2 regions of the Thalassobacillus hwangdonensis genome follow, and region 1 is predicted to be linked to the other one. Evidence: riboswitches for the same ligand, from Rfam matches in the RefSeq annotation. Region 1 holds a riboswitch; the other holds the start of a gene.
What was found. Region 1 has a riboswitch for S-adenosylmethionine ahead of ACFQ2J_RS09715 (methionine ABC transporter ATP-binding protein). Riboswitches for the same ligand answer to the same signal wherever they lie in the genome.

Region 2: linked by a shared signal. The riboswitch ahead of ACFQ2J_RS14890 (methionine ABC transporter ATP-binding protein) and the one ahead of ACFQ2J_RS09715 (methionine ABC transporter ATP-binding protein) in region 1 are both predicted to bind S-adenosylmethionine.

What each region holds. Positions count from the first base shown of each region.
Region 1 is NZ_JBHTKL010000005.1:105,185-110,346, reverse strand. It holds gene ACFQ2J_RS09730 (M20 family metallopeptidase) at 1-71, opposite strand, end outside; gene ACFQ2J_RS09725 (MetQ/NlpA family ABC transporter substrate-binding protein) at 308-1,132, opposite strand; gene ACFQ2J_RS09720 (methionine ABC transporter permease) at 1,148-1,810, opposite strand; gene ACFQ2J_RS09715 (methionine ABC transporter ATP-binding protein) at 1,800-2,828, opposite strand; SAM riboswitch class I at 2,915-3,031, opposite strand; gene ACFQ2J_RS09710 (S1C family serine protease) at 3,423-4,643, opposite strand; gene ACFQ2J_RS09705 (MBL fold metallo-hydrolase) at 4,713-5,162, opposite strand, start outside.
Region 2 is NZ_JBHTKL010000005.1:1,091,338-1,096,499, reverse strand. It holds gene ACFQ2J_RS14900 (MetQ/NlpA family ABC transporter substrate-binding protein) at 1-777, opposite strand, end outside; gene ACFQ2J_RS14895 (methionine ABC transporter permease) at 804-1,472, opposite strand; gene ACFQ2J_RS14890 (methionine ABC transporter ATP-binding protein) at 1,465-2,490, opposite strand; SAM riboswitch class I at 2,571-2,685, opposite strand; SAM riboswitch class I at 3,256-3,373, opposite strand; gene ACFQ2J_RS14885 (TlpA family protein disulfide reductase) at 3,455-3,874, shown strand; gene ACFQ2J_RS14880 (hypothetical protein) at 3,877-4,203, opposite strand; gene ACFQ2J_RS14875 (thioredoxin family protein) at 4,305-4,613, opposite strand; gene ACFQ2J_RS14870 (toprim domain-containing protein) at 4,623-4,976, opposite strand; gene ACFQ2J_RS14865 (hypothetical protein) at 5,132-5,162, opposite strand, start outside.

The sequences.
Region 1 (5,162 bases):
TACTTCTGCTTCTGTTCCTCAATCTGCTCCAAAACCCGAGCTTCCAAACTCTTCTTCGATATAACTGTCATCACTCATCCCCCTTGAAATGACTTACTTAGTACTAGCAAACTTCATGTAACTTAATTTACAGGGGTGTTATTGATGCATTTGCAGTGTGGATGGGAAATGACGAGACTCCCACGGGAGAAGGGTCTAGGCGAGATCCCGCAGGGCGAAAAGCCCGAGGAAGCTTGCCAGATCCCCGCAGGAAAGCGAGTTATTTCCCGACCACACTAACACTTACAATGATAACGCCCCCTGATCATTACCAGCCGATTTCTTCCAAAGGTACAAACGTAGGAATCAAGGAATTGTTATACTTCTCAATAATCGCCTGCTCGATTTCTTCCGACTGATAGATATCGACGATTGTCTGGTATGCTTCTTTATCCGTTTCATCCGCACGGGATGCGATGATATTGATATAAGGCTTCGCCGTGTCATCCTCGATGAAAATCGCATCTTCGACCGGTGTGAATCCTGCTTCTACCGCCACCCCATTGTTAATGATGGAAATCGCTACATCTGGTAGGACACGTGGTGTTTGTGCGGCAACAATCGGCTCCAGTTGCAGGTTTTTCGGGTTTTCTTCAACTTTTTCAATCGCTCCGTTACCATCGAAGTCATCCGGCAGTCCGATCAGACCAGCCTGCTCAAGCAAAAGCAATGCCCTTCCCATGTTCGTCGCTTCCTTTGGCAATGCTACTTTACTGCCTTCTGGAATATCCTTCACATCTTCATATTTTTCAGAGTAGATCCCCATCGGTGCGATGACTGTCGTACCAATCGGAGCAAGATCAAGGTCGTGCTCCTTAATGAATGCATCGAAATAAGAAACGGTCTGGAATGCATTTAAGTCAATGTCTCCATCAGCCAAAGCTTGGTTCGGCCGTACATAATCAGAGAACTCGACAAGTTCGATTTCAATTCCTTCATCTGCCGCCTTTTTCTTGACTTCCTCCCAAATCGGTACCCCTGAACCATTCAGTCCGAGTTTGATGACGTCATCTTTTCCTGATGCAGAACCATCACTGCATGCCCCTAATACAACACTGACAACTAACAAAATGAATGCGATTAATTTTTTCATCTGTAATTTCCTCCTCTATCTTCTTCTGATGCCTTTGGATAAATGATTTCCTGCGGATTGCAGTCCTTGCACCATTACGACCAGCAACAGCACCGTAATGATCATCACTTCAGTTTCAAATCGCTGATAGCCGTATGCGATTGCTAAGTCCCCAAGACCGCCTCCACCAACGAACCCTGCCATCGCCGATGCTCCGACGAGTCCGATCGTTGCGATCGTCAAGTTCAAAATGAGTGAACTTAACGCTTCTGGCACAAGCACCCTAAATACGATCTGCCATGGAGTCGCTCCCATCGCTTCCGCTGCCTCCACGACACCTGGCTTCACTTCAAGCAGGCTGCTTTCCACGAGCCTTGCAATGTATGGGCCTGCAAAGAATACGAGCGGAACGACTGCCGCTGATGTACCAATCGTTGTTCCGACAATCAACCGCGTAATCGGCAGAATTGCCACCAGCAGAATGATGAATGGAATCGAACGGAAAAAGTTGACGATAGCGTTCAGTACATTGAAAAGCGGACGGTTATGTAGCAGTCCGTTCGGCCTTGTCACGACGAGCGCAATCCCAAGTGGAAGTCCGATCAATGTTGCGAATAATAATGAGAAGCCTACCATTGCCAAAGTTTCATTGGTAGCTTCAAGGATTTTCGGCCAAAACTCTCTCAAATCAACCTGCATCTGCAACTACCTCCTTCACTGCCACCGAGGATTGGATAAAATGGATGGCCCTCAGAATTTCAGCATCTTCTCCTTGAAGTTCGACAATCAGATTGCCGAATGGGACCCCCTGCAGTTCCGTAATCTGTCCATAAAGCACATTCACATCGACATCGAAATTCTTGGCTGTTTTCGACAGAATCGGTTCCCCCGCTGTTTCCCTGAGAAAAGTTACCCGGTAAACGTGGCGTCCTCCTGCTCTACCTTCCACCTGCTTAAGGATCGAGGCTGGAATGTCATCCTGCATGACAGTGCGAACGAAGTTTTTCGTAGTCGGATGTTCAGGATTGGAAAAGACATCGAAAATTGTTCCCTGCTCGATTACTTTCCCATTTTCCATCACCGCAACCTTGTCACACACCTCTTTGATCACCTGCATTTCATGCGTAATCATCAAAATGGTTATGTTGTACTGATCCCTGACTCTTTTCAATAAATCCAGGATGGACTTCGTCGTCTGCGGATCCAGTGCAGAAGTTGCTTCATCGCAAAGCAGAATTTCAGGAGAAGTGGTCAATGCCCTTGCGATACCAACCCGCTGCTTTTGTCCTCCAGACAACTGGTCAGGATACTGTTTCGCTTTATCCTCCAATCCGACAAACTCAAGAATTTCCGTAACCCGCGCTTCAATCTCCTTTTTAGGAACCTTCGCAAGTGACAATGGGAACGCAACGTTCTGATAGACGGTCTTCGACTCCAATAAGTTGAAATGCTGAAAAATCATCCCGATCTTTCTCCGCACCTTCCTAAGTTCTGGTTTAGGTAAGGCAGCTAAATTACGCCCATCAACGAGCACTTTCCCATCACTTGGTGCCTCAATCAGATTGACGAGCCGGATCAAGGTGCTTTTACCAGCACCACTGAAACCTATGACACCGAAGATTTCCCCTTTTTCGATTCTCAGATCTACGTGATCGACAGCCCTCAATTCCTTGCCATCGTTCTCGTACACCTTACTGACATCCTCAAAGTGGATCATGCTGTACACTCCTTTCAAATAAACGAAAAGAACCCCTCTTCCTGAAAAACAAGAAGAGGGGTCCATAATGATCTATGTACCGTCTCTTCTCATCTTTCAAGTGCATACGCACTCGCTGGAATTGGCACAGTTTTTCATGGTACACCATGAAATCCGCTGCCGAGGTATCAAAGGGCCAGTCCCTCCACCTCTCTGGATAAGAAGATTGATTGCTATTCGTTTTTTAATGTTGATGCTAATACTAATACACCTGAATAAACGGTGTCAATAAAAATTTTCAAAATATTTTCGTGCATTTTCGCTATTCCCTGTCTTTACTGCCTTTGCTTGACGCTTTCATTTTTTATCCACAAAATTACGCACATTACCTGTTGATGACTCATTATTCACATGTTATTCCACACTGCAAACAGTTTATCCACAAAAATTATCCACATATCAACAGGTAGTTTCTCTATTTGGTATAGGAATTTATGTTCGCTACTATATCTATTTGGCTTATCCTCAACTTACTAACAACCTGTGGATATTATTTTACACAAAAAAACCTTTCCTGACATGTGGATCATCTCCACTTCAGGAAAGGTTACTTACTTAAAAATCATCTTGGGCGGCTAACGTGACGGTTACTTGCTGCTGTTCACCGTTCCGGTAGAATGTTACGGTCATTTCGTCGCCGACTTTCGTTTCTGCATATAAATGTTTTCTCAGTTCGATGATGTTCTGGATCGGTTCTCCATCCAATTCCGTGATGACATCGAGCTCTTTCAACCCTGCTTTAGCTGCTGGGGATAATGGTTCAATGGAGCGGATATAGACCCCACCTTGGACTTCTTCAGGTAGCTTGAGCGTTTCCTCCCATTCACGGCTAGGTACATCTGTCAGTGAATAAGCCTCCACACCGAGGAATGGACGAGTCACTTTCCCTTGTGTCTCCAGCTCATTAATGATCGGTTTCGCTTCGTCGATCGGGATGGCAAATCCAATTCCTTCAACCGCTGATCTAGCGATTTTCATCGAGTTGATTCCAATCAGCTGTCCTTTGATATTGATCAAGGCACCACCACTGTTCCCTGGGTTGATAGCCGCATCCGTCTGAATGACATCTGCCTGCCAGTCGGGCTGACCATCTCCGTTGAAATCCTGAGGAATTGCTCGCTGTTTACCACTGATGACCCCTTTTGTAACCGATCCAGAAAATTGCAGGCCTAGGGGGTTTCCAATCGCAATCGCGGGTTCCCCAACCTTAATTTTGTCGGATGAACCGAGATCGATTACCTTTTCCACTTTATCAGCCGGCATCTTCAATACGGCAAGGTCGGTGAACAAGTCTCCGCCAATCAATTCCGCTTTAACCCGTTCTTCGTTGGAAAGGACAACTTCAATTTCATCAGCCCCATCGATCACGTGGTTGTTGGTGACCACATATGCGGTATCCCCATCTTTTTTGTAAATGACACCGGATCCAGTACCAGCTTCTCCTTGCTCTTCCTGCTGCCAAAAGCTGGACTGAGACTGCATATTGACAACACCGACTACCGCTGGACTGACTTCCTCGACAACCTCGGTCACCTGTGTATTCACATCGACTTGTATGTTCTGTTCTGCACCTGTCAGTGCTTCATCCTCATCGACCAAGCCGCTTTCATCATCAGGTATCGTGATGTCATAAGGAAGCATGTTCGATTGAATCAAAGCAGGAAGTGCAAGCAGCACCAGCACGGCCCCTAAAATGATTCCCACGATGGTTGGCATCACCCAGCTTTTCTTTTTCTGATGGGATTCAGCCGGTGAATGGTCATCGTAATAGCCCATCTTCCACCACCAGTCCTTTCCGTAAGTAATTATCTAAATTACTTTTCCTTGTTTACAACAAGTGTAAACTCAATTCACTACATACAGGGGTGTCGGTGCATTCGGATCCGTATCATGGAGTTCAATCCTGCTTCCTGTCTCAAAGCCTCTTTCCTTCAACACGTTATCTACCGACATCCTAGCCAAATCTTTCATGTTATTATCTTGACTTAAATGTGCCAAATAAATACGCTTTGTTTTATCTGTAATAAGATCGGTAAGCGCAAGCGCGCAATCTTCATTGGAAACGTGACCGGAATCACCGAGAATTCGCCGCTTCACATTCCATGGATAACGTCCCATTCGAAGCATATCGACATCATGGTTCGATTCGAAAATATAGGCATCTGCACCTTCGACCGTCTTTTTAATCCGTTCTGATACATAGCCGAGATCAGTCACGAGCGCTACTTTCTTCCCTTCGTGATGAAACGTATAGAACATTGGATCCGCTGCGTCATGGGAAACGCCGAACGACTC
Region 2 (5,162 bases), 990 kb from region 1:
TTCTTTGATGAAATTCTGGATTTTTTCAGATCTCAGCACTTCCACCAATTTTTTCAGTTGTTCATTATCTTCATCTTCACTTCTTGCTGCAATTACATTGACATATGGAGATTCAGGCCCTTCCAGGATCAAGGAATCTTCGGTCGGATTCAGATCGGCTTCGATGGCATAGTTGGTGTTGATCGCTACCAGTGCATTCTCTTCACGCTCATAATTGGAAGGAAGAAGTGCAGCATCGATTCCTGCATCGAACTTCAGGTTCTTAGGATTCTCGACGATATCGTCAACCGTAGCGGTGACTTTATCGACTCCTTCTTCGAGCTTGATAATTCCTTCTCTTTCTAATAATGAAAGAACACGTCCATGGTCTGCTACAGAACGGCTCATCAATACAGTTGTACCTTCTGGAATTTCCTCAAGACTTTTAATGTTTTTGGAGTAGATCCCCATCGGTTCGATATGGATTCCACCCAGGTTGACGAAATCGAAGTCGTTTTGCGCCTTTTGTTCCTCCAAATAAGGGATGTGCTGGAAGTAGTTCGCATCAATTTCACCAGAATCCAAGTCTTTGTTGGGCAGGACATAATCCTGGTATGTTTCGATTTTCAGGTTGATGCCTTCTTCTTCAAGCAATGGTTTTGCCTCTTCCAATACCTCGGAGTGAGGAACACTTGTCGCACCTACGACAAGTTCATCTGAATCGCCATCGGAACTTCCACAAGCAGCCAATACTAAAATCAACAGACTTCCTACAATCAAGCTTAACGTTTTTTTCATTTCTAACTCCCCTTTATAAATATGATTTATCTTTTATCCAATTTTCTGGAGATGAAATCCCCGATGAATTGGAAAATGAATACGATGATTACAATGAGTACCGTTGCAACAAACACGATATCGAAGTCGCTCCGTTGGAATCCATAGAAATAAGCGAAATCTCCTAACCCCCCGGCACCGATAATTCCTGCAACAGCGGTATATCCGATTAATGCAATGGCTGTTACTGTAAGACCAGAAACGAGTGCAGGCATCGATTCCTTCAATAACACCTTGAAAATGATTGTGGATGTCTTAGCACCCATTGCTTTGGCAGCTTCTAATACTCCTTTATCGATTTCCTTCAAGGCGATTTCAACCAATCGTCCGTAAAAAGGAGCTGCACCAATGATCAGGGCAGGTATAGCTCCTTTTGGCCCTCGGATCGTACCCATCAGAAAATCGGTGAACGGAAACAAAAGAAGGATCAGGATAATAAACGGGATGGCACGGAATACATTGACAATGGATGCTGTAATACCATTGATGACTTTGTTCTGCCAAAGCCCACCTGGTGAGGACAGATATAGAGTAAGACCAAGCAAGATTCCGAATATCAGTGTTCCCAGAAGTGAAACAAGTGTCATGTACATTGTTTCATTCGTCGCTGTAATGAGATCCTCGACCTTCACGTTTGGGAATAGGTTTTCAAGCATTCGGGTTCACCTCTACTTCTACAGATGTTTCTTTGATGTATGCGATGGCACGGTCGGTTTCCTCTGAATCTCCGGTAACATGGACGATTAATGTGCCATACGCTCCTTTTTGTGTCTGGGTGATCTTCCCGTGAAGAATATTGATATCGACCGTGAAGTTCCTGGCAAGCTCGGTGATCAGCGCCTGGTTCGTGTTTTCACCGACAAAATGAAGCTTGAGAATTTTGCCGGAAGCATAGTTCTGATGAATCAACTCCAGTGAATGCGCTTGCTCTGTATCTCCCATCACCTGATCTACGAATTTTCGTGTGACGGGCTTTTCCGGATGGAGAAAAACATCCAGCACATCTCCTTGCTCCACAACTTTCCCATCTTCCATTACTGCCACGCGGTGACATATCTTCCGTATGACATGCATTTCATGGGTAATCAGGATAATCGTCAATCCTAATTTCTTATTGATATCCACCAGCAAATCCAGAATGGAATCGGTGGTTTCGGGATCAAGCGCAGATGTCGCTTCATCGCATAACAATACTTTCGGATTATTTGCCAGTGCTCTCGCTATCCCCACGCGCTGCTTTTGTCCGCCACTCAACTGAGAAGGGTAGGCATTTTCCCTGCCACTTAAGCCGACGAGTTCAATCAGTTCCTGTACTCGTGCATGTCGTTCCTCTTTGGGCATCCCTGCTATTTCCAATGGAAAGGCGATATTATCTTTTACTGTTCTTGACCATAGCAAGTGAAAGTGCTGAAAGATCATCCCTATTTCCTGTCTTGTAAGTCTAAGTGCTTTCTTACTCAGCCCGGTAATTTCCTGATTTTCAATGGTCACTTGACCACCGCTCGGTTCTTCCAGACGGTTCAATAGGCGGATGAATGTACTTTTTCCGGCACCACTATAACCGATCACACCGAATATTTCTCCTTTTTCAATGGTCAGGTCCAAGTTGTCGACTGCTTTCACCTGGTGATCCCGACTTTGAAAAACCTTTGATAACCCTTTGATGGTAATCATGTTCGAATGACCTCCTAAAACTAAAAAATGCCTTTCTGTTCAGGAGAACAGAAAGGCATCGTAAAACATAAGGTTCTGTTCTCTCATCTGTCAGAGTCTTTTATACTCTGCAGGATTTGGCACCTTTCCAAGCTGTAACAGCTTGTCGGTTGCCGGGCTTCATCGGGCCAGTCCCTCCGCCTCTCTGGATAAGAGATTTTATTCAATTATCGTATTAACTCGTTAATGCTTTATCTCACTTAAGTGACTAAATTGAATTGTAGCATCGTTTTAAATCTTCTGTCAATAATTTTTGCAAATAAATATTGTTTTGAGATATTACTGGTGGGTGAAAGAACGTCTCGCTTTCCGCGGGGAAGACGGCAAGCCTCCTCGGGCTATGCCCTGTGGGGTCTAGCCAGTCTTGCAATTCCCGCAGGAGTCTCAACGTTCTTTCATCCACCATATGATTAGGTGATTTCTCAAAACCTCCAAATCAATTTTAATTACGAATTTCTTTGATGAGAGTTGATTAAATTAGTTATTTCGAGAAATAAGTTAATCGTGCATAGGTGGGCGGGAAAGGACGAGACTCCAGTGGGAGAAGGAGCTAGGCAAGACCCCGGAAGGCGTAGCCTGAGGAGGCTTGCCAGTTCCCCCACAGGAAAGCGAGTCCTTCCCTGTCGCCCAAACTCTTACAAACGTCTCGAAATTTCCCACGCAAATGATATGAAAGCATTAAAAAAATCTCTTCAAAGAGAAGAGATTCGGGTTCCGTCACTGCTTCTCTCATCTTCCAAAGCTGATCACTTTATGATCGCTTTGCTGGAATTAGCACCGTGTTTGTTTCCAAACCGGTTGCTGGGCTTCGTAGGGCCAGTCCCTCCGCCTCTCTGGATAAGTTCAGATGTCGCTATTCGATTAAGAAATATGTTAGCATGGGATGAAACAACCGTCAACTACTTCTTGTAAGGGGAGAATTAAGATGAAAAAAGCACCGTCATTTTGTTTACCTGAAATAGAGTCAGGACAGCCTCACTGTCTGGACGATTACGCCGGCAAGGTTGTCGTGCTGACATTTTGGGCTTCCTGGTGCCCTGATTGTTCCAGAGACCTTCCCCAAAAAGAACAACTTCATGGTTCGATGGATTCAAACAAGGTTAAATTGATTGCCATCAATGCGGCTTCAAGAGAAAGAGCAATGGAGGAAGGCAGCAAATTTTCTCAGAAATTCCTTAATCAACTTAGTCTCGTAGATAACGATGGCACCTTCTATAAAGCATATGAATGTGAAGGAGTTCCTAGCACGATCATTATCGATCAAGCTGGTAACATCGCCGGACAATTTGGTGATAAAGCAGATTTTCTTTCGATTGTTAGTAAAATCGGTGAATTGATCGACTGAAACTATTTCGCAAGCAATAACAGGGACTCCACAAATAGTACATCTCTGAATGTACCTTTAATCTGTATAATCTGCTTCGGAATACTTGTAAGCTTGCGCCTGCCCTGAAAGATATCAGAAAGAACATCCAGATCCCCTCTCAGAAATATCTTATGGGAAGATGGGAAAGGACATGCATTGATGATAATTTCATTTCGATGAAAACAAACATTCACCGTATCTCTTTTATCACTGATCATCATGGTCAGTGATTTTCCTTTCCATATCGAATTCAATTCCACTTTGTCCAATAATTCCGACTGCCAGCTTTTCACATGTTCCATCAACATAAAAAAACCTCCTGACAGCTTATGAATTCGCTGCCAGGAGATAGGACACCTTTATTCTTCGTACAGAATCGTTCGTTATTTCTCGGGAAATAATCCAAGATTCATACATATTTTGACATCAGCTCATAGAGGTAAGGTACAGAGTGAAAGGCGTAGATCTTTTCTTTTATCGTTCCGTTATGGATAACTAATAGACACGGTACACTCTCTATTTCATATTGCTGCATCAAATCGGGGTGTAAAGAAGCATTCAAATCGTAAAATAAATTTCGATTATAAGTGCGCTCGACAGTTTCCAGCATCTTCGACGCCAATTGACATGTGCCGCAAAAAGGACTTTGGATAAAAATGTACATCCAGTCGTTATCTAAGAGTGTATGGTCATTGGATTCAAGCGTTAATTGTCTCATGCTCCACTCCTAAATTAAATAAATAGGTTTGACGGTAAAATTCTGACTAAGCAATGCTCGAGCAAGTTCGGGTTCAGGTGTAGTGGCCACTTCACGAAACATACGGTCGATATAAATATGCCTGGCGTGAGGGAGTTCGTGGGTCAATTGTTTACGAAGTTTACCTCCGGAGTAATCTTCATCAACAAGAATGTAGACAGTACGATCATCAAGTTGATGTTCATCAATCATCCGCTCCATCTTCTCAACGCCAAGCGTACCATGAGTACATATGACTTCCACTGGTTCATCAAGAATCTTAAGTACATGCTTTTTATCTGTGATTCCCTCAACGATCAAGACTGCTTTTTCTTCATCCATCATACCAACCACCTATTCAAAGATGATGTGATTCCAATCATTTATATAGAAAATGCGTTGCTACCTTAAGATAGCAACGCATGATCCAAAGTGTGCTTGTGCCATAGCAGAAATCACACGTATTTAACAATATTTACTCAAGGGTCAAATGATCGGTGTCAGCACCAACCATTTTCGTCGCAGTCCACA